4 regions of the Paenibacillus sp. p3-SID867 genome follow, and region 2 is predicted to be linked to each of the others. Evidence: riboswitches for the same ligand, from Rfam matches in the RefSeq annotation. Region 2 holds a riboswitch; each other region holds the start of a gene.
The links. Region 2 has a riboswitch for cyclic di-AMP ahead of M4D81_RS33490 (C40 family peptidase). Riboswitches for the same ligand answer to the same signal wherever they lie in the genome.
Positions count from the first base shown of each region.

Region 1: another riboswitch for cyclic di-AMP. It lies ahead of M4D81_RS21335 (TrkH family potassium uptake protein); the one in region 2 lies ahead of M4D81_RS33490 (C40 family peptidase).
Region 3: another riboswitch for cyclic di-AMP. It lies ahead of ehuB (ectoine/hydroxyectoine ABC transporter substrate-binding protein EhuB); the one in region 2 lies ahead of M4D81_RS33490 (C40 family peptidase).
Region 4: another riboswitch for cyclic di-AMP. It lies ahead of M4D81_RS29090 (C40 family peptidase); the one in region 2 lies ahead of M4D81_RS33490 (C40 family peptidase).

Region 1 is NZ_JAMBDM010000010.1:201,421-206,980, reverse strand. Features, by position in the region: gene uvrC (excinuclease ABC subunit UvrC) at 1-153, shown strand, start outside; gene M4D81_RS21340 (CPBP family intramembrane glutamic endopeptidase) at 125-1,813, opposite strand; cyclic di-AMP (ydaO/yuaA leader) riboswitch at 2,106-2,250, shown strand; gene M4D81_RS21335 (TrkH family potassium uptake protein) at 2,316-3,656, shown strand; gene M4D81_RS21330 (potassium channel family protein) at 3,673-4,347, shown strand; gene M4D81_RS21325 (LysR family transcriptional regulator) at 4,384-5,301, opposite strand.
Region 2 is NZ_JAMBDM010000036.1:16,030-21,589, reverse strand. Features, by position in the region: gene M4D81_RS33505 (YwhD family protein) at 1-9, opposite strand, end outside; gene M4D81_RS33500 (M1 family metallopeptidase) at 157-2,148, shown strand; gene M4D81_RS33495 (hypothetical protein) at 2,160-2,987, shown strand; cyclic di-AMP (ydaO/yuaA leader) riboswitch at 3,308-3,447, shown strand; gene M4D81_RS33490 (C40 family peptidase) at 3,451-3,924, shown strand; gene M4D81_RS33485 (C40 family peptidase) at 4,371-4,844, shown strand; gene M4D81_RS33480 (GNAT family N-acetyltransferase) at 4,985-5,485, shown strand.
Region 3 is NZ_JAMBDM010000012.1:49,303-54,862, reverse strand. Features, by position in the region: gene ehuA (ectoine/hydroxyectoine ABC transporter ATP-binding protein EhuA) at 1-542, opposite strand, end outside; gene ehuD (ectoine/hydroxyectoine ABC transporter permease subunit EhuD) at 557-1,219, opposite strand; gene ehuC (ectoine/hydroxyectoine ABC transporter permease subunit EhuC) at 1,222-1,875, opposite strand; gene ehuB (ectoine/hydroxyectoine ABC transporter substrate-binding protein EhuB) at 1,877-2,710, opposite strand; cyclic di-AMP (ydaO/yuaA leader) riboswitch at 3,087-3,232, opposite strand; gene M4D81_RS34720 (exosporium glycoprotein BclB-related protein) at 3,721-4,611, shown strand; gene M4D81_RS23255 (SDR family NAD(P)-dependent oxidoreductase) at 4,669-5,412, opposite strand.
Region 4 is NZ_JAMBDM010000021.1:9,967-15,526, forward strand. Features, by position in the region: gene M4D81_RS29075 (heavy metal translocating P-type ATPase) at 1-254, opposite strand, end outside; gene M4D81_RS29080 (ArsR/SmtB family transcription factor) at 401-775, opposite strand; gene M4D81_RS29085 (flavin-containing monooxygenase) at 907-1,944, opposite strand; gene M4D81_RS29090 (C40 family peptidase) at 2,209-2,685, opposite strand; cyclic di-AMP (ydaO/yuaA leader) riboswitch at 2,689-2,821, opposite strand; gene lgt (prolipoprotein diacylglyceryl transferase) at 3,074-3,979, opposite strand; gene M4D81_RS29100 (disulfide oxidoreductase) at 4,373-4,825, opposite strand; gene M4D81_RS29105 (DsbA family protein) at 4,826-5,509, opposite strand.

The DNA of each region.
Region 1 (5,560 bases), on a different contig from region 2:
GGCATTGGAGAGAAGCGCCGCAAGCTGCTGTTAAAGCATTTTGGCTCAGTCAAAAAAATAAAAGAGGCTTCAGTCGAAGACTTCAAGCCCCTTTCAATCGGTGAGAAATTAGCAACGGAAATTCTTAATGCACTTCGTGAGGAGGAGTCGTGACATACGGCTTCTCTTTTTTTGTTGGATTGAAACGGTAAATCGCAAAGGCGACCATCGCCGGAAGCACCATGTAGAACGCACCCATCAGCAAGTTGCTGGTATCCTTGAGCAGGATCAGGCTAATGCCCATCAAGATGCTATTAAAGATGACGTGGGAGAACATGGCCGCCAAATACCCGTATTTCAAAAAGATGTAGCTGAACAGCAAGCCGATGATAACCAGTTCAATGGGCCGGGAAATAACAGGGTATATCGGATAGAGTGTATGCCCGAGCGCCCAAATGATCGAAGTGATCAAACTGGCCACGAACGTATTGCGGACGATCTTTTTCAGCATTTTGATGCCGAACAGCCGATAGACGGCCTCCTCGGATATGCCGGCCAGCCAGGCCATCAGCGGAAAGAGCCAAGGATAGAGCATGTTGTAAGGCGACTGTGTGGCATCCGTAGTGGACCATGTATTCAAGGTCAGGCCCAGAACGACAAAGATAATGGATTGGACCCCAAGCAGGATGAAAGCCCACATATACCCCAGCTTCATGCTGTCCAGCACATAATGACCGTATCCGGGTTCTTTGGCGCGCGGCCAAGGATTGAGCCCGTCTTCTTTGAGCCATAGCCCGCTGCCCCCGACAAGGGAGAAGTAGAGCAGAGCTGAGAAGATGAGCGAATAGACCGCATAGAAAATCATCATCCCGAGTATGCCGGTTTGCGACATCCCCTCGGATTTGAAAACGGGAATCAGATTGTACGTATTCAGCATCTGAATGACAAACAGTAGCGCCGATAGGAACAGGCCGCGCTTAAACGACGTGTAGGCTCTGGTCTTCACGCTGTACACAATCGCAAGTATGCCAAGGATGAGGGTGAACAGGCCATACCCTGCGAGCGTCAGCAGCGTGGCATCTTGGGTCTGCTTGTTGACATAGGCGGAATGGGCGGCCGGGACCGAAAAAGATGGCTCATAGGAGCGTAATTTCCCCTGCTCGAAGGTGAAACGGTGCTCCAATCTGGAATCGCCGATCTTGGATTCCGGATCCACATACCGGAGCCGGGGTTCCCCTTCCCGGGTAACCAGCTCCAGTTGCGAAGGATCATAGCCCGCTCGCTGGAGCCAAGGCTCAGCGAGAGCCTGCTTCTCGGCTAATGACATGCCGTCCTCGACGACAAGCAGCATCTGCCTTTGTACATCGCCCTTGTTCAGCTCAATCCGGTCATAGCTGGAGCGGGTGTAATCGTATGAGAAGCCGACGATGCCTGAATTTTGCATGTGCACGTCCACGTTGAGGGCATCGCCGCCCGGCTCGCTGAAGCGAACGCGGTATACGTCATAGGGATATTTGGCTTCATAGGTTTTGTTGTATTCCGAAAGTCTTTTTTCCTTCGCCAGATATCCGTAAAGTTCCGATTTGGATTGATATGTAACCAGCGTGTCATCCGTTTTTGCAGCCGTAAACTGCAAAAACTCCTGAGCAAAGCTTGAAGCCGCTTGCCGAGCCTGCTCCTTGGATATGATATTCGGAGATGCCATCTCGGTAGAATCCGAATTCGTCGACGGAAACACCTGAAATAATAGGAACAGAATCAGGCCGACTGCGGCAGGCGCGATGAGCTGCTTCAGATTGGGTTTCAGCTTCAAGGGCTCTCTTGCACGATTCATGAAATTCCTCCTCTAAGAAAGTTGATACTCCCACTGGTATTCGATATGCCTGATTAAGAACGCATAGAGTCAATATAACATAGTTATGAAAGTCATAAGCAGCTTATCCCAATATCCCGGAATAATGAAACAAATCGATGAAAATGAATGAAAGGTTTCGAAAACGTTAGAGAACCCTATGCTTGTATTCTTGAATATGCCCAATTCGCGCTCTTTTAAAGATTTTTTGGGTGAAAAACGGCATTGGGTTACGTACCGGATTGCGTTATAATCACATCATGCTTCAAGGAACTGAATATTCCAGCCGAATTTCGTACTGAAAATGGGGGAACCATGTAATTGGGGTGAATTTCATTATTCCCAGAATAATGAATAGGGCGACCTGTGAAAATGCCCGAATCCGTCAGCTAACCTCGTAGGCTGCAGCACAGGAACCAGACCGTAAAGGGCACTGCGTTTTCCAGTGTCTTTTTTTCTTGATTTTTTTTAAGAAGGTGACCGATTGAACTCTAAATTGAACTGGCTCAGGTTGTCTCCGCCGCAGATTCTCGTGCTTGGTTTCGCGGCTATTATTTTCATCGGGACGGCGCTGTTAATGCTGCCGATATCCACAAGTACAGGTGAACCGCTGGAATTTATCGATGCCTTGTTCACTTCGACATCGGCAACTTGCGTAACGGGGCTGGTTGTGGTGGATACAGGAACGACATTCAGCTCCTTCGGACAGATCGTGATCATGCTGCTGATTCAGATCGGCGGGCTCGGATTCATGACGATGGCCACTTTGTTTGCCTTGGCTCTCAAAAGGCGCATATCGCTCAAGGATCGCCTCATTCTGCAGGAAGCGATGAATCAGTCCTCGATGGAAGGAATCGTAAGGCTGATTCGCAGAGTGCTCCTGTATTCCCTGATCATCGAGGCCTGCGGTGCCTTGATTCTATCGATCCGCTGGGCGTTTGACATGCCGATCGGCCAAGCGATTTATTATGGTGTTTTTCATGCGGTCACGATGTTTAACAACGCCGGTTTCGATTTGTTTGGCGATTTTCGGAGTTTGACCGGGTATGTCTATGATCCTGTAGTCAACGTTGTCGTGATGTTTTTGATCGTCTCGGGCGGCATCGGTTTTATCGTATTATCCGATCTGATTGATTTCCGGAAACAGCGGAGACTTTCCTTGCACTCCAAAGTAGTGCTCACCATGACGGCTACCTTGCTGCTGGTTGGATTTATCGTCATTCTTATTTTTGAATTCACCAATCCGAGGACGCTCGGCTCCCTGAATTGGGGCGGAAAATTCTTCGGCGCATTATTCCAATCCGTAACGCCGCGTACAGCTGGCGCGAATACTATAGATATTACGGGGCTTAGACAGGCCACGCAATTTTTTATCGTTATTCTGATGTTTATCGGAGCATCCCCAGGGTCAACCGGGGGTGGTATCAAAACAACAACCTTCACCATTATGGTGGGGGCGGTCATCGCCATGATGCGCGGGCGTGAGGACATCGTCATGTTCCGTTATCGCCTGGCCCAGGAGCGGGTGCTGAAGGCACTGACCATTGCATTACTGGCACTGCTGCTCGTTCTAACCGTATCGATGATTCTGTCGACGACAGAGGAAGGGGACTTCCTGGAGATTCTATTCGAAACGACGTCCGCCTTCGGTACGGTGGGTCTATCCATGGGCTTAACGCCTGATCTGACAGTGTTCGGGAAGGTTTTGATCAGCATTACGATGTTTGCAGGGCGGTTGGGGCCTTTGACGCTTGCTTATGCACTGGGGCCGAAAAAGGGTAAAGAATTATATCGTCATCCGGAAGGCAAAATGATTATTGGATAAGGAGTACTGGAGAGACATGAAACCAAAGCAATTTGCAATCATCGGTTTGGGACGATTTGGCGCCAGCCTGGCGCTTGAGCTGATGGAACAGGGATATGAGGTGCTCGGCATCGACCGAAATGAAGAGGTTGTCGAGGATATGAGCGAGCTGCTGACACACACGGTGGTAGCGGATGCTACCGATGAAGAGGTGCTTAAATCGCTCGGTATCCGTAACTTCGATTGCGGCATTGTTGCGATCGGAAACGATATTCAGATGAGCATCTTATCCGCCATCTTGTTGAAAGAGCTTGGTGTCACCATGGTCGTTGCCAAGGCGATTTCGGTGCTGCACGGCCGGGCGCTGGAGAAACTGGGCGTGGACCGGGTGATCTTTCCGGAACGGGATATGGGGATCCGGGTAGCTCACCAGCTGGTCACGCCCAATCTGCTTGACTATATTGAATTATCCAAGGACTATCTGATTGTGGAGATGACGGTCACGGACTGCATGGACGGAAAAACGCTTAGCGAGCTCAATACGAGAGTTCGTTACGGTGTCAGCGTGGTGGCCCTGAATAAACAATCCGGCATCATCGTAGCGCCGACAGCCATGGACGTGGTGAACTCCGGCGACATTATGGTCGTTATCGGTTCGAATGATAATGTGGATCGCTTTGAGTCTGAGGTCGTGAATATGCTCGAAAAATAAATATAGAAGAAAAAAACCTGACGGTCATGCATATCGTCAGGTTTTCTTGGTTTTATCCTCCTCCAGCTTACGGAACAGAATTTCCGTTTCGTCAATCCAGCGGCTGGCTGCCTTGCTTAAATCCGAGGCTTGGCCGTAGATCAGCGAAGTCGTCCGCCGGGTTTCGATGAGTGCCGGAATATGAATGTCGACAAGCCCGTTATCGGATAGCAGCTGCGGCCTGAGATAGGATTTGGGCAGAAGTGCGGCCGCCTTGCAGGTCGGGATGAGCCTGACGATCGCTTCGAAGGAGTCGATCTCCATCCGGATATCCGGCATAATGCCCCAGCGGTGGAACAGGTCATCTGTCAGCTTGCGGTACCAGGTTCCAGTCGAGAAAATGATCATCGGCAAGCCTTGGAGCTGCTCGATTCCAACATCGTCGAGCTCCGCCAGCGGGTGTGAAGATGGGATGACAAGCTCCAGATGGTCATCAAACAACGGGATGCAGTTTAATCCGGGCTGGTTGATGGAGGAGGCGACAATGCCGACATCGACGCGTTTATCTCTTACATAAGAAACGATTTCATGGGTCTTGCCGGTAATCAGCTTGATTTCGGCCGCGGGATGTCGCTCCATGAATGCGTTAACGAGCGGGGGCAAGGTCGTCTGAAGGGTGGTCAGGCTGGCCCCCAAGTTGATCGAGATCTGATCCCCCTCCCGGTAATGGGCCAACGTTTGCATGAATTTGATCTGCTGCTGCCGCTGCTCCAGGGCAAAGGTGTAGACAATCTGTCCGATGGAGGTAAGCTCCAGCCGTTTGCCCCGGCGGTTGAACAGCTGCAGCCCGAGCTGGTCCTCCAGCTTGGCTATTTTCCGGGACAGGGCCGGCTGGGACAAGTTAAGCAGCTTGGAGGCCTGGTTTATGCTGGATTGCTCTACAACGACGGCGAACATGTCCAGTTCTTCGAACATAAAATTCCTCCTATATAAAATAGACATGCGTGCAAAACATTGCTTATGCGTATAGATTATAACGATTAATAATTATATTGCAATTCCATTATAAGAAAAAAAGGAGTAACATGAAACATGACACAAGTTGTTCACACGATTGCCGAAATCGGCAGCTTTTTGTCGTTGCAACGGTTTAATGTTAGTTCATAAAGGTCGGTTTAGATGCCGAGTGGCTTCCTGATTCACTTCGTAATCCAAAGCGGGCCTTGTGAACAAC
Region 2 (5,560 bases):
ATTCTCCACTGCTGCCGACCTCCTATATCAGAGCCGATCCTTACGTATCAGCTGCTAAATTGATAACCATGTCCCAATAATTTTATTTTAACTAATAATCCCCCAAAAGCAAACATATACATGCACTAGATGCTTGTCAACGGGAGGTTGTTCGATATGGTCCCACCACGTGCCAAAGTCTTTCTATCATCCCTGCTTGCCCTAGGTTTGCTTGCAGGATCGATGCCGATATTTCTGAATCCAGGGTCCTCAGCGTCTGCTCTTGCCCCAAATGCGGGCAAGCCCTCCGCCTCTGCCGTGGAGAAGGCCCCGCTCTCACCGCCTAAGGTGCAGCCTAATATTCCCGCTCCGGCCTTAAGCGACCGGCTGGTGGAATATCATATGGATGTTCGGTACGAGCCTGAGGAGAACAAGCTTAAGGGCAAACAGACACTCACTTGGACTCATCCAGGCAAAAAAAGCGTAAACGAGCTGTACTTTCATCTGTATCCCAATGCTTTTGCTTCCAATGATACGACTTTTATGAAGGAATCAGGCGGCAGGCTTCGTTCCGATCCCATGCCAGATGACGGATACGGCTCCATGACCATTACCAGCGTGAAAACAACCGAAGGACTGGCCCTGACCCATCGCCTTCAATTTGTTCAACCCGATGACGGCAACATCAAGGATCACAGCCTTGCCAAGCTAAGGTTGCCTAAACCCATCAAGAGCGGGGAGAGTGTTACCATTCATTTGGAGTTCGAGGTGGAGCTTCCCAAAATATTTGCCCGCATGGGAACCACCGAGAATTTTATTATGGCTGGCCAATGGTTTCCGAAAATTTCGGTCTATGAACCGACCGGTCTTCGCGGAAGAGCAGAGGAAGGCTGGAATCTTCATCAATACCACGGCAACTCCGAATTCTATTCCAACTTCGGCATTTACAGCGTTCGCATTCGAGTGCCCGAAAATTACATTGTCGCCGCGACCGGATTCCCTACCAAGCCTGCCCAAAAATCAAACGGGGAAAAAATTTATCAGTTTTACGCGGATGACGTGCATGATTTTGCCTGGTCGGCATCGCCAAACTTTGTCACGGCAGAAGAAGCATTCTCCGCACCTGGCGTACCTGGCGTCCGCATCAAGCTGTATCTCGATCCAGCCCATAAAGACTTAAAGGAGCGTTACTTTGATGCCGCCAAGTCGGCACTCGCTTCGTTTGGAAAATGGTACGGAACCTATCCGTATTCCACGTTGTCCATCGTCGTACCGCCTGAATCGGGCAACGGTGCAGGCGGCATGGAATACCCGACGCTGGTCACAGCCTTCGGTGCCAAGAACGATTCGCCGGGATATGAACTGGAGCGGACCGTTATTCATGAGATCGCCCATCAATATTTTTACGGAATGATTGCAAGTAACGAATTTGAGGAAGCGTGGCTGGACGAGGCCTTTGCGACCTATGCAGAAGAACGAGTGATGGAAAAAGAATACGGGATTACCTCCAATACGGCGGCTCAGGGAGCATCCATTACTTCCCCTGCACCGCTGAAGATGGAATCCTGGAAATACAGCTCTCACGAAAACTACGCACTGAATGTTTATACGAGGGGCAAGCTGGTGCTGCAAGGCATCGAACGGCAGGTCGGTCCACAGATGATGGGCAAGATTATGCATACCTATGCCCAGAAATACCGTTTCAAGCATCCAACCACATCTGACTTTCAGAAAGTCGTCGAGCAAGTAAGCCAAACGTCCTGGCAGTCGTATTTTGACCAATATGTATATGGAAGCCAGATGGCGGATGTCGCCATCGACGTGATCAAAACCAAAAATAAAGGCACGGCTGAAAATCCTCGGTATGAGTCCACGGTTCAGATTACGAGCAAGGACGGGGATATCACCGATGTGCCGATCGTGTTCGCCTTTGAGGACGGCAAAACGGTGGAACGAACCTGGAGCGGCAAAGACGGAAAAGTTGCTTACACCCTGGAGTACAGCTCTCCGCTCGCCTGGGCCATGGTTGATCCGAAGTACTCCATCGTCCTGGAGAATAAACACATTAATAACTATATGAAGGCAGGAATGGATCCGACGGTGGTTACACGCTGGAATCTCAGTATTACCAAGCTTGTGGAGACGCTGTTCGGCAGCCTGTCATGGTGAGGGGGGAGCACATGAAAAGTTACGCAGGCCAAGGGTGGATCAGTGTTAAAGACCAGCTATACGTCTTGATTCTGCTCTTCTTATACCGTTTGCTGTGGGGATATTGCCTGTACCGACTCGTAAAATCGGCAGTCGTCCCCCTTCTAATGCGATATCCGGATGCCGCTCCTAACGAGCTCAGCCGTCTTTTATTCTTCTACGAGGGCGAGATGAGCCTGTCCTTGAGCAGCACAGTACACACCTACGGATGGCTTCTGGCCGGTTTGCTTCTGATCCGGATGGTCCTCACCCCGCTCATTCGGGCCGGCATCTTCTACAACCTTCACCAGGAAGCCAAGGGCGAGCGCGGTTTATTCTTCTTCACTGGCATGCGGAAACTGTGGAAACCCGTAACGCTATTCTATCTGGTTGAGCTTATTCTCACCTTCGCGCCCGGTTACTGGATTCTGCCCAAAATCCTCCCGATTCTGCTGAATGGAATTCAGGAGCCTGTACTGCTGCTTCATGCACTGCCCTATGCAGCTGGCTGGTTCTTGTACGCCTATCTGATCCGCCTGTTTTTGCTCTATATGCAATTTGGCCGTACCGGCGATTCCAGCATGATCAGCTCTATCCATGCGCTCTTCCGCCGCTTGGGCACAGCAATGCTGTTATCCATCACCATCGGCGGATCCGCCTGTGTCATTCTGCTGCTCCTGAGCTCGGCCTCGCTCTTCTGGGCCGGGTTGATCGGCTTAATTATTCAGCAGGCCTCTTATTTCCTGAATGGACTTTTCCAAATTTGGGCAATGTCCGCTCAATATCATTTGTGGAGAGATTCCTGCTCACAGCATCCTTAATGGTTACAATTTGGCACCTAAAATAATGAAACACGCTCGCGAATAAGCTGTAATCAGAAGCGACACGTTTCTATCCCGCGCTAGATTTTACAGAGAATAAGAGTTCATTTATCCTTAATATTACAAATTTCTGAACGCCATATTACAAAAAAACCTGTTCCCTTAAGATGGGGACAGGTTTTTTTGTTTAAAAATAATGTTTCCTCGTTTGCCAAATTGTTAATACTCTGCTAAAATAACGAATATGTTAGTAACAACTTTGTCATCTTTACTGTAACTTTTATGTTGGAACGTCAAACGTCAATGAATGGGTTCATCAACATTTTAAGGAGCCGAATTCCCATAACGATATGGGAAGCGGGGGATCCGTTTTGGGTGAATTGATCTCGCAAGAGAGGGATCATAGGGGACCTTCAACCGAACCCTTAAGCTAACCTCGCAGGCAATGGAAGGAGCTTTTGTTTTGAAAAAGAAGTTAACGGCTGTTTCTCTAGGCCTCGCACTCGCACTCACATTAGGGACCGGAAGCGCTTTCGCCGATTCCAAATTAAATACTGCAATCAAACCAGCCATTGGTGTTTCTTACAAAACAGGTGGAACTACAACGAATGGATTTGACTGCTCCGGATTCACCAGCTATGTTTACAAGAAGCTTGGTCTTAGCCTGCCCCGTACGTCTGCAGCTCAATACAAAGTAGGTACGGCCGTATCCAAGAGCAAACTGAAAGCTGGCGATCTCGTGTTCTTCAACACATCCGGTAGAGGTGTATCTCATGTGGGTATTTATGTCGGGAGCGGCAAATTCGCTCATTCTTCATCTTCGCGCGGTGTCATTATCAGTCCTCTGAGCCAGAGCTATTACGCCAACCGATATGTAGGCGCTAAGAGAATTATGAGTCAGAATACGTACAAATCTGTAGCTGTGAACTACAATTAATGTTGGAACTTAATTGACTTACTCTTACAAGAAAGCCCTGGGTTTATGAGATTGTGCCGATCTCATCCAGCGGCTTTTTTCTTTTGTTGATTGTGTGTATACCTTTATAACGTTCAGCACAGCAAAAAAGTTCCCGCTTTTTCGAAAAAAAATGAAATTTATTATACAAGTTCACTTCAGTTCCACTTCGCTTCGCCATGTCTTCACATCATCTATCCTTTATTTACCCTTCTCTCTCGTCATTAAACACCCATTTTGGAAAAATATTGATTTTCCTTGGTGCTTCGACAGTTAATGCTATTGAAAAATAGCGAAATCCATCAAGAAATAATTGCCAATCTCGCTTGCGGTCTGATAGAATGGAGCAGTAACAACTTTGTCATTAATGTAAGTGCTTTAATATATAGATTGCTATGCCTCCCGGCAACGAAAAGGAGCTTTCCATGCTGAAGAAAACATTATCGACAGCAGCCCTAAGTATCACGCTGTTGTTCACTTTGGGCGTTGGCAGCGTGTTTGCTAATGGTGCGCTGGATCAGGAAATCGATAAGGTTCTAGGTACAAGATACAGCTACGGTGGTACAACCACGAGCGGATTTGACTGTTCCGGCTTCACCATGTACGTTTACGCTAAACTCGGTCTAAAGCTCCCGCATCAATCCGGCTCTCAATTCGACATGGGGACAAGCGTGTCCCGTAAGGAGCTGCGCGCTGGCGATTTGGTGTTCTTTAACACATCGGGCCAGGGCATCTCCCACGTCGGCATTTATGTCGGCGATGGCAAATTCGCCCATGCTTCCTCCAACCGCGGCGTGGTTATCAACCGCCTGGCAGAGGATTACTACGATCAGCGATACGTCGGTGCAAAGCGTATCATGAGCGATGATAAGTATGAAGAGTCGGTCGGTGAATCATCCTAAGCTGTAGAGGCTAATCTTCCCTATACATACTGCTTGCCCGTTAAAGGAGCCCTTACCTCTCTTTTGCGGGCTTTTTTGATGCGACTTGGATGTTCGTAATATGATTATTATTTTATGCAGACGATAGGAGGACTTCGCAAATGGATGCCACACCGATTACATTTCACACCGTAGTCATGCGTGAAGAGCACGCCGAAGAAATATGCGCTTGGGCCTACCCTCCTCCCTATAATATCTATGGCTTTCTTCCCTGGGAGCAGATGAAAGGGCTTGAGGTGGAGTTTGGCGATCCGGACATTCGCCAGAGACAGTACCTCTCGGTACTGGATGAGCGGGAGGCCCTCTGGGGATTTGCCCAGCTGTTTCCGATGCATGAGGTTACACGAATCGGACTTGGCATGCGTCCTGATTGGTGCGGGCGTGGAATGGGTAAACGATTTATGCAGACGATTGTCCGGGAAGCCAGACGGAGGCGGCCTGCCGACGAAATTGACCTTGAGGTAATGACCTGGAATGAGCGAGCAATCCGCGCTTATCAAAGGTCAGGCTTTCACATCACCGATACGTATGAGCGGCTTACGCCAACGGGCAATGCCCTTTTCCACTGTATGGTGTATGAGCCCCCGACAAATGAGGAATAGTAATCTTTGTCTATATGAAAAAGCACAATTTTGTGTACTTTTTATGAAGCCGCGCCGTATAGTTGCTTTTTTTGT
Region 3 (5,560 bases), on a different contig from region 2:
TGGCCCCCGGACAGATTGGACGGGTACATCTTCAATTTGTCGGCCAAACCGACCTTACTGAGCATGGAGACGGCCCGCTCCTCCGCCTCCTCCTTGGATAAACCCAGCACTTTGCGTGGGGCCTCCGTCACATTGCGAAGCACGTTCATGTGCGGGAACAGATTGAAATGCTGGAAGACCATGCCGACATTGCAGCGCATCCGGTGCAAATGCTTTTCATTGGCCCGAACCAGCTTGCCCTTCTCTTCCATATGCCAGAGCAGCTCACCATCAACCTCGATGGTTCCCTCGGTCGGTTCTTCCAGCGTCATCAGCATCCGGCCCATCGTTGTTTTGCCTGATCCGCTCGGACCGATCACAGCCACCTTTTCTCCAGGCTGCATCTCCAGATCAATGCCTTTAAGCACCTGTAGATCACCAAACGACTTGGTCACGCCGGTATATTTCACAATCGGCTTTGTACCCGTAGCGATATCGGGATTTCCCTCCTGCTGCGGCACCTTCGACGCTTCCGCTTGCTCATCGATCACAACGGCATTCAATTGATTCCCTCCTTTTATTTTCCACGCTGCAGATTCATGCGTTTTTCCAGCCTTTGCACAAGCAATGAGGCGATATAACTGATGATCAGGAACAGAATCCCGACCATCGTATACGGTTCAAATGCACGAAACGACTGCGACACGATATTTTTGGCCGTCAGCATCATCTCCACAAGCGTTATGGCGCATAGAATCGGCGTCTCTTTAAACATAACAATCAAATAATTACCCAGTACCGGAATGATCGGCGGCACCGCTTGCGGCAGGATAATACTTCGCCAGGTTTGGGCTTTCGTGTAATTCAGTGCTGTGGCAGCCTCCCATTGTCCCTTCGGCACTCCCTCGATTCCGGATCGGTACACCTCGGACAGATATGTGCTGTAATGCAGCCCGAGACCGATCACCCCGGCATAGAAGGCCGGAATGGAAATTCCGGTAAGAAGCGGCAGACTGTAATACAGGAAGAAGACCTGCACCAGCAGCGGTGTATTGCGAATAAATTCGATCATTCCCTTGGTTATTAATGACAGCACCTTAAATCGGCTCCGCGCTGCAAAAGCAAGGAGCAAGCCGATGACCAATGCCACCGCGAAAGCGCAGATCGTCACCCATACTGTCATTTTTAATGCACTCAAGAGCTGGGGCAGGATATCCCATACATAGTTCCAATCCCACATGACTATAACCTCCCCGCTGTCCATTTACGCTCCAGCAGTCGAACTGCCAGCGAAACAAGCGTAGCAATGACAAAATACATGAGGAGCAGCAGCACCAGAATCTCGGTCGTCCAGGAGATGTAATTATTGCGGAGCACCATCGCCTGATACGTTAAATCCGCCATCGTGATGAAATAAACCAGTGAGGTGGATTTGATGAGCTCCACAAGCTGATTCCCGAAGGGGGGAAGCATTCGCAGGGACGCTTGAGGCAATATGACATTCCACAGTCTTTGCCAAGGCTTCAGATTAAGCGCTACAGCGGCTTCCCATTGTCCTTTCGGAACGGCCAACACGGCGCTGCGAACGATTTCCGAGCCGTATGCGCCGAAGTTCAGCCCGATCGCGAGGATCGCAGCCAGCATTTTCGGAAGCTCGACGCCGATGAACGGAAGGGCGAAATACAACCAGAACAGCTGCACCAGCAAGGAGGTCCCCCGAAAGACTTCCACGTACACGGCTGTCAACGTGCGAATGATCCACAGCTTCGACAGTCGGCATAACCCGGCTGCAAAGGACATCACGACCGCAAGAATGGCTGAAAAGAAAGCAACTACAATCGTGATCTCCGCCCCTTTCAGCAGCGTAGGGAGAAAATCAATCCACGAATTCGGCATGCTACTCCCCGCAAAGGGCAGCGGCCGTCATCTCGCCCGGGAGCTCTTCTTCTGTGAACCCGAACTTCTGCAAAATTTCCAGCAGCTCGCCCGACTCCTTCATTTTTTGAAGCTCCGCATTATAAGCCTCCTGGAACTCGGTATCCGCTTGGCGGAAAGCCGTAGCTCCATAACCGCGAACGCTTTCGCCGTCGATGACCGGCTGCTCGAAATCAGCCACGCGTTCGATGCTGTCGTCGCTGGCCGAATCCAGCATCGCCTGCAGGGACGGCCCCGTCATGGTAATTGCATGCACCCGGTCTGCCTGAAGAGCGCTAATGGCCGAGGCCTGATCGGGAACCTGCACAATCCGGTCCGCAGGAATGCCGGACTTTTCCATATAGCCGATTTCGACCGCACCGGTCATAACGGCGACCTTAGCTTGGTCATGATTGGCAATATCCTCATAACTTCCGAGTCCCAGCGGATTCCCTTGCTTCACCGCAATGGCTTCCCCGATGCTGTACTCCGGATTAGCAAATAATACGGCAGAACAGCGATCCGGATTAATGAACATGCCTGCGGTAATTAGATCAAACCGCTCGGCCTGCAGTCCGGCAACCAGCGATCCGAATTCCGTAAGCTCTCCCCTCATTTCCTTGATGCCAAGCCGCTCCAGAATAACCCTCGCAATTTCAACCGCTTCTCCTGTCAGCTCCCCGTTGGCCTCTTTATAGGCATAAGGCTTCTCATTCGCAAATCCCACGGTGATATACCCCTGCTCAATGGCTTGCTCCAATGTACTCCCTTTGTCACCGCAAGCCGCAAGCGACACCCCCATAATCAATGACAACATCAGTACAACCACTCTTTTCAAAACTTTCCACAACCTTTCATTATGACTTTGGTATGCTTAAAAATGGCATGTTGAAATTACCCATGTTAACACATATGTTAACTAGGATTTAACCTATTCAGATACCTTGCATGGGCCGGACCTTCAGGGAAGATGATTCATCCATCTCCTTCCACGCTTAAACCCAATGCCATCTGATCGATTTAATTGCTTTTGGTTAAACATTTGCAGGCCTTGCCCCTCCTCTTTAGCAGAATACAAAAAGACCACCAAACAGGGGATTTAGACATAGCTCCGCCAGCAGGGGGTCAAAAAATAGAGAAAAGGCCCCTAAAGAGAATTAAGGGCCTTTGTTATGAACATCCATTATGTATGCAAGACCCATCCACTGCTGACGAGGTTAGCTGACGGACTCGGGTAAGATGGTACCCTACACTCGTGATTCCAAGTGACTCGCCCCTGGTGAAACTGGTTCCCCCGCTTTCCGGAAAATGTATGCCGGAAACTAAGCGTGTGTCCATGATAAAGGGAACTTCAGGAAAAGTCAAACCCCTTTAACCGCTTTTTCTGGAAATTCAGAGGCGGAAATGCCGTTCTTCCAGGGCCTATGACAAGCATGAAAAATGCCTCATTCAAGCCTCTTCCCCAACGATACAGGAATTTTATCCCAGCCTCATTTTTCGCTATATAGCAGGCATTTGACATGCCTCCCTTACTCATTCATATGGTGGATCGTTTATGCCATGAATTACATTCGGATTGTGAAAGCTTTCCCCACACATTTACGGCGCAAATTTTTTTTTGAAACGCTGCGTTACAGAGCCTATGAATATCGTAGGGAGATCCGAAATTCATCCTATAGTTTTGCTATTCGTCAATAGATGAATGCCTCCGGGGCTAGCGTACATTCTGGAAATTATAGGTGTTTATCTATCATTTATGCGCTATTAACCCATGCCGTACCGAGAGTATTTGCGTAGTATAGAACAAATCTAAAGGAGGTGCTTCATTTGGAACGTTCTTCTAGAAAGAGAAAATTGTGTGCTCTTAAAAAAATAGAGAAAAAAGTCATTCATGCGAAGAAAAAGCATTGCCCGTCTCATGGTCATGGTGATCATAAAGGCCATGGCGGTGGCATGAAAAAGCGTCGATGCCCAAGAGCTATCCGTGGACCTGTAGGTCCTCAGGGTCCGATCGGACCGGTTGGACCGGTCGGACCTATCGGGCCTGTGGGACCTGCCGGACCGACAACCGGTATTGCAGGACCTGCTGGACCTGCTGGACCAGTCGGGCCTGTCGGACCTGTTGGACCTGTCGGACCTGCGGGACCTACTGGAGCTACTGGAGCTACTGGGGCAACAGGGGCTACAGGAGCAGCCGCAGGAGGAGCCATCATCCCATTCGCATCCGGCATACCGCTTGCTCTGACCACCGTTTTAGGCGGATTAGTTGGATCCGTTGGTCTCGTAGGATTTGGTAACTCGGCCAATACGTTTACGCTGGCTGGCGGTACGATTGACCTCACTGGAGCTGCTGGAACTCTGCTTAACATGGCGTTTAACACGCCACGAGCCGGTACCATCACTGGCATCTCCGCTACCTTTAGCACTACTGTGGCGCTTTCCCTGCTGGGAACTACGGTTACAATTACAGCACAACTGTACAGTGCGCCGGCTACAAGCAACATTTTCGCACCGATACCAGGCGCTCTTGTTACGCTGGCTCCGCCTCTTACGGGCGTTCTCGCTCTCGGTACGGTAAGCAATGGCTTCGTAGAAGGCCTGGCTATTCCGGTGCCGGCCAATACACGCCTGTTAATGGTATTCTCGGCAACCGCAGCTGGCGCAACACTTGTCACTGCAGTGGCAGGTTACGGCAGCGCTGGTGTCAGCATTATATAAGTTTCGTTTTCCACCTGCAAAAAAAGCCCCGATTTTCATATCGGGGCTTTGCTTCATTTACACGGCTGTATATCCGCCATCCACCAGCAAGCTCGTGCCTGTAATGAAGGACGCATCTTCACTGGCGAGGAACAACACGGCTTTAGCGACTTCTTCCGGCTGTCCCAAGCGGCCCATCGGATGAAGGCCAACCAGGTGCTGGGTGATCGCTTCCGTTCTTCCCTGAATAAGAGGAGTATCGATATATCCCGGACATACGGCATTAACCCGGATCCCTTTAGGAGCATAATCTGCGCTCATCGACTGGGTTAACAGCTTAACGCCTCCCTTAGCGGAAGCATAGGCGGTAACGCCCGCTTTTCCGACATGGCTATGGATTGAGCCGCAGTTTACGATCGCCCCTCCGGTTCCTTGGGATAACATTTGCTGGATTACATATTTATCGCACAGGAACACTCCTGTCAGATTAATATCAATCGTTCTTTGCCAGTTGTCCATCGACAACTGATCGGCAGGAGCATCATGAGCAATGCCTGCATTGGCGAACAATACATCGACACGGCCAAAATGCTCAACCGTCTGCTTCACCATATTTGCAACTTCCTGTTCTTGGGTTACATCCGTTTTAACGAACAGCGTTTCAAAGCCTGCCCCTCTTAATTCATCGGAAACTGCTTGTCCCCGGTCCGAATAATCCGCGATAACAACCTTGGCTCCCTCTTCCACAAAAAGCCTTACCGCTGCTTCGCCGATCCCGCTGGCGCCTCCCGTCACAATGACAACCTTGGATTCAAACTTCATTTCTCGACCACTCCTATTTTGTGAATTCATCATATCAGCTCCTCATTCATGTAGAGTTTGCATACTTCAGGCATGATATTCCACAAGCCCCTTTTCTTTCTTAAACCTACGTAGTATCGAATGACGGCATATGAATTCATAACTTGAT
Region 4 (5,560 bases), on a different contig from region 2:
TCTAGTGTTTTCACTTTCTCCTTGGCTTTCGATACAATGTTTTCAACCTGTCCGTTTGCTGTTTCCATCGTTAGTGTCTTCGTTACAAAATTAACGGAACAGGAACTTACACCTTCAATTTTCTTAACACCATTTTCGATCTTCATTGCACAGTTAGCACAATCCAGTCCTTCTAATATCAACTCTTTTTTAACCCTTTGTTGTTGAGCTTCCATCGTATGTTCTCCTTTCCACCAACCTTGCCGTACACACATGAACAATTATTCATATGTTATTTAAACTCATTATATTCAAATGAAAAGTTAGTTGTCAATTATTTCGTACATTCTCCGCTACATTAGGTGAAGACTTCTAAACACAACAAAAACAGCACCAGCAGCTGACTGCGGGTGCTTTCATGTTATTCTCCATGCATTGTATGTTGTAGGGTTTGTGTAAAAATTTGCTCGATGTGTGTATCATCCAATGAATAAAACACCGTCTTGCCCACTTTACGACGTTTTACGATCCTCATATTACGAAGGTATCGCAGTTGATGCGAGATCGCTGACTGCCCCATCTCGAGTAATACAGAAAGATCATGGACACATAATTCTTTCTGCAATAAAGCATTGATCAATTTAACCCGAGTAGGATCACTGAAGGCTTTAAACCAGTCTGCCACTTGAACAGCTGCATGTTCATCAATCATTCCGGCCCTAACTTGTTTTAAATCAGCCTCAGACCCAAAGCATGATGTGTCACAATCTTCAATCAAGGGATCCTTCTGCTCCATTTTCGTAATCACCATCCTATTTACCATTACCACTTATTTTATAGCAAAGGCACAAAAAACGAAAGGATTACGATTAACAAACCGAATTTTGTCAGAAGAAAGTGTCCCGAACTACTACTCCTACCCTGTTTTTATTCTCTCAGCAGATGATCAACAATACGCTTAGCATCATATTTCACCCATCCAAGCAGTGCTGACCCTCTTGATGTTTGCCACGGTAATCCAACAAAGTAGAGTCCTTTTACAACGGATACACCTTCCATATGATCGATATGTCCATCTTTAAATGCCGCTTTTATGTCTATCCAGTGATCATCACGTTTAAAACCTGTAGCCCAGATAATGTTGTCGATATGTATAGGAGTTCCTTCGTTCTGAAAATATAACTTTTGATCCACTATCTTTTCCGTCCTTGCATGGAGTTTTATCCTTCCTTGTTGAATGAGCAGCTTTAACTCCTTTCCATATATCTGTTCTGGCATTGCGTGCAACCATTTACCTAACATACTTTTGCGGTTTGCTGTTAGAAAGCCCACCTTGTCAAAATACCAAAAAATACTCTTGCCGAAAATATGTAACGGTTTATATTGGATCTCACTGCTTGCGGACAAATGCACTTCAAAATCATCTGCCAATTCACTGGAAATTTGGGCCCCGGAGTTTCCTGCACCTACAACACAAACAACCCCTTCTTTAAGTTGGTTCTTATTTCGATATTCAGAAGAATGTAATTGTATAACTGCATCTCCTACCTTATCATGAAAGGAAGGTACAAGTGGCTTCTGAAAAGGACCGGTGGCTACTATAACCTTTTTTGATCTAAATGTACCCTCCGATGTGGAGACTTCAAAGATACCATTGTTCATGGTTAATGATGTAACTTGTGTATTACTTTGAATAGGAAGCTCTAAACGATTCGCATAATCTTTCAAATAATCTGCAACCTCATTTTTATGTGGTAAACCCTGAGGATCACCTTGAAAGGGAACACTTGGTAGACTATTATACATTCTTGGCGTAAACAGATGAAGAGAATCATAGCGATCTCTCCAAGAATCACCAACCTCCTTGTGACCATCAAGGATGAGAAAATCCACAGATTTTTGTTTGAGATAGTAAGCAGCCGCAAGCCCGGCTTGACCTCCACCGATGACTATAACATCTAACATATAAATATCATCCCTCCTTTTAATATTTTTATTTAAAGTATCATATGAGCATTTATTCATCAATAATGAATATCCCAACATTGAGTATCGGCAGAAATGCACATCTTCTAAATAGGCATCAAGTCATTAGTTTTTGTACACTTAAATAATAAGCACCAACGTATGTCTAAGAAGGAAACACGATTGCAAGCCATGAGGGTAACATTGAATTGAAATCATAAAACAAGCCCTTCATAAATGAAGGGCTTGTTCTTTTTAATTATTTCAGTTGTAACTTCCGACCATCATCGTGTAACTTTTTTGACTAATGGTTCTTCTTGCTGTTACATAACGCTGTTTGTAATAGGATTCTGAAAGTTTACTTATCCTTACACCCTTACTGCTGGACGAATGTGCAAATTGACCATTACCAATATAAATTCCAGCATGAGAAATGCCCTTGCCACTCGTATTAAAAAAAACTAAGTCACCCGGTCTCAGATTAGCTTTGGACACTGGAGTGCCTACCTTGGCCTGAGCTTTTGATGTACGTGGTAAATCTAGATTGAATTTATCAAAAATGTACAGAATAAAGCCGGAACAATCGAAACCACTTGAAGTTGTACCTCCCCATTTATAGGGTGTTCCAACGACTTTACTTACTTCAGTAGTCAACTTAGGTTGATTATCCGCAAACGCACTTGCTGCTCCCGAAGATAATATAATGGCAGACCCTAACAACGACAGTAAAATTTTCTTCAAGATTTTTTCTCCCTTCGATGCCTACGGAGTTAGCTGAGGGTTCGGTAGAAGGATCCCTATACTCCCTTTACTACAAGAATAATTCACCCAAAAATGGTTCCCCCGTTTTCAAAACGAAACTCGGCATAATTTATGAATTTTTTGTAACCCTACATAATGTAGTCTATTTATTACCCTTTTGTCAATCTTATCTTTTAATTTCTTTCCCTCCTCCAATAAATGTTGTGATTCGTTCATATTCTCCTATTTAATGGACTTAAATCATTACATTATTCGAAGAATAGCTGGTTTGAACGGTCTAATAAAAAAAACAATATTGTAACAATTTTGCGGAGGATAGAAATTAAAATGGCAGTCGAACCTGGTTCGACTGCCTAAATTGAAATCTTTAAGATTTGTTAGAGACGATTGGATCTGCATATCGTTCAGGATGGTTTCTAAACCTTCGGTATGCAATGAGGCAAATGGCAATTAAAATAATAAAGACACTCAATAACTGCGAGACACGAACTGTACCATAACTCATTTCGCCTTCCTGGAACATAAGCCCCATCGGTGACCAAAGTAATTTCATCAAATCTGCAAGCCAGTTAGAGGCATACCATGCTAAACTGTCGGTACGCAGTCCTTCGATAAAAAACCGCCCGATGGAATACCAAGTGAAATAAGTCAAAAATAACTCACCTGAACGTAGAAAAGGCTGGCGTCTCAACCATAAGAGCAACAACAAACCAACCAAATTCCAAATGGATTCATACAGAAAGGTCGGATGATAATAGATGCCCTCGACATTCATTTGATTGACAATAAAGTTAGGCAAGTGTAGTGTTGTCCTGAGAAAATCCTCAGATACTGGCCCTCCATGAGCTTCTTGATTTATATAATTTCCCCAACGCCCGATCAATTGTCCTATAATTAAACCCGGAGCACATAGATCTGCGATACGCCAAAAATTATAGCCACGTATACGAAAGAAAAAAATCATAGCAACGATCGCTCCGATTAAAGCTCCGTAAATGGCGATTCCACCGTTCCATATTTTGAAAACATCCCAAAAGTTATCGCGGTAATCTTCCCACTTGAATATGACATAGTAAGCTCTAGCCCCGACGATAGCCGATGGCACGCCAACTAGCACCATATCCAAAAAGAACCCTGGATGGATCTGATACCGCTTGCCTTCTTGAATAACGACGATTAGACCAATGAGAGCTGCTACGCTTAAGATAATTCCGTACCAGTATAATTGAATTGGCCCTAATCGAAATGCAATTGGACTAATCGCATCGAACAAACCCTCTCACCTCAATCCCACATCGTTTGTAACCGATGTATTGAGTAGTTCATAATTAATGTTGAAATTACGATTAAACACCCTATATTCACATAAGGAAGGCGATACATGTTGAACAATGATTCTTTTCTTTCACTTCTCAAGCCTAGGATTATCATCTTTAGCTCACTGTTACTGTTTACTATGATTAGCATCGTTTTTCTGACGGATATCTACTTTATTCATTTCAACAAAACCGTTCATATGATAGCACATTATATCAGTCCGTTTATCATTCACTTAATGTTATCCCTTTTTGTGAAGAACAAGGTGTCCTGGTTACTTGGTGCAACGCTGACAACGATTATCTCACTAGTACTGATTCTAGTAGTGGTTTTGGTGTTTTTTTAGCAATTAGTTGCCTGATTTTGGGCTCACGCCAGTCTCAGATCTAGTGAGTACCATTAAGATTGTAATTAAAATAAAGGCTACTAGTGCGAGAAAAGGAATCGTTATAAAACCAAACCAATTAATGTATTGTACATTACACGGCACCCCGTTCGTGCAGGGCTTGATCTCTGCAAATCCAGGGACCTTCTGCTCCAAATAATGAAATAAGGAAACGCATGCTCCAAAAATCGAAAGTGGAAGCACATATTTTTTTATGCTTGTCTCACTGTAAAAGGCAGCAATTCCAAGAATGATACTGAGTGGATACATTAGTATTCTCTGATACCAGCACAATTCGCAAGGAATAAACCCCCTTATCTCGCTAAAATAGAGACTTCCAAGCGTTGCTGTAAGTGCGACAACCCAGGCTAAATATATTGTTTTGTCACGTACTCCCACTACTCGATCCTCTCCCATCTATTCCTTAAGTTGCGCATTGATTAAGGAAGATATCTCCTCATAATCAAACGGGTTCGATACCATAACATTATTGATCATAATCGTGGGTGTTTGTTGTACATTATATTCACGGACTAATTCCTCATCTAAACCAACTTGGTCTTCGATTTGTTTACTTCCCATATCTTCTTTAAGCTTCGCTAGATCGATATTAGGTGTATATTCTTTAGCAAGCTCCAACGCCTTGTCTGGGGTTAGCCATGCGTTATCATGCTGCTCTGTTTCAGGTTGTGCATTAAATACTTCATGATGAAATGTCCAAAATGCTTCAGGGTCTTGCAACCGTATCGCCTCTGCAGCGAGTGCGCCTGTTTTTGATTCTTCACCATGAAAAAGAACATTAATATAGGAAAATGATGCTTTTCCTGTTTCGATAAAGTCCTTCGAGAGTTGTGGCATTATATTCTCTCCCCACGCTTTGCAGGAGGGACATTTATAATCACCAAACTCCACGATTGAAACTTTTGCATTTTTGTCACCTAGGGTAGGCTGGTTTTCCGTGGCCGGTGGGTTGTCAAATACCCCTTCCGAACGATTTGATGGTTGGCTGTTCTGGTTTAACAATACCAAAGCTACCACCAGGCCCACAAAAATGATGGTGAAAATAACTAGATTTTTTGATGATTTCTTCTTATTATTCATGTTTCACCTCAGCTATTTATTCGTTTAGTTGCTTTTTTTAGATGTTTGCTT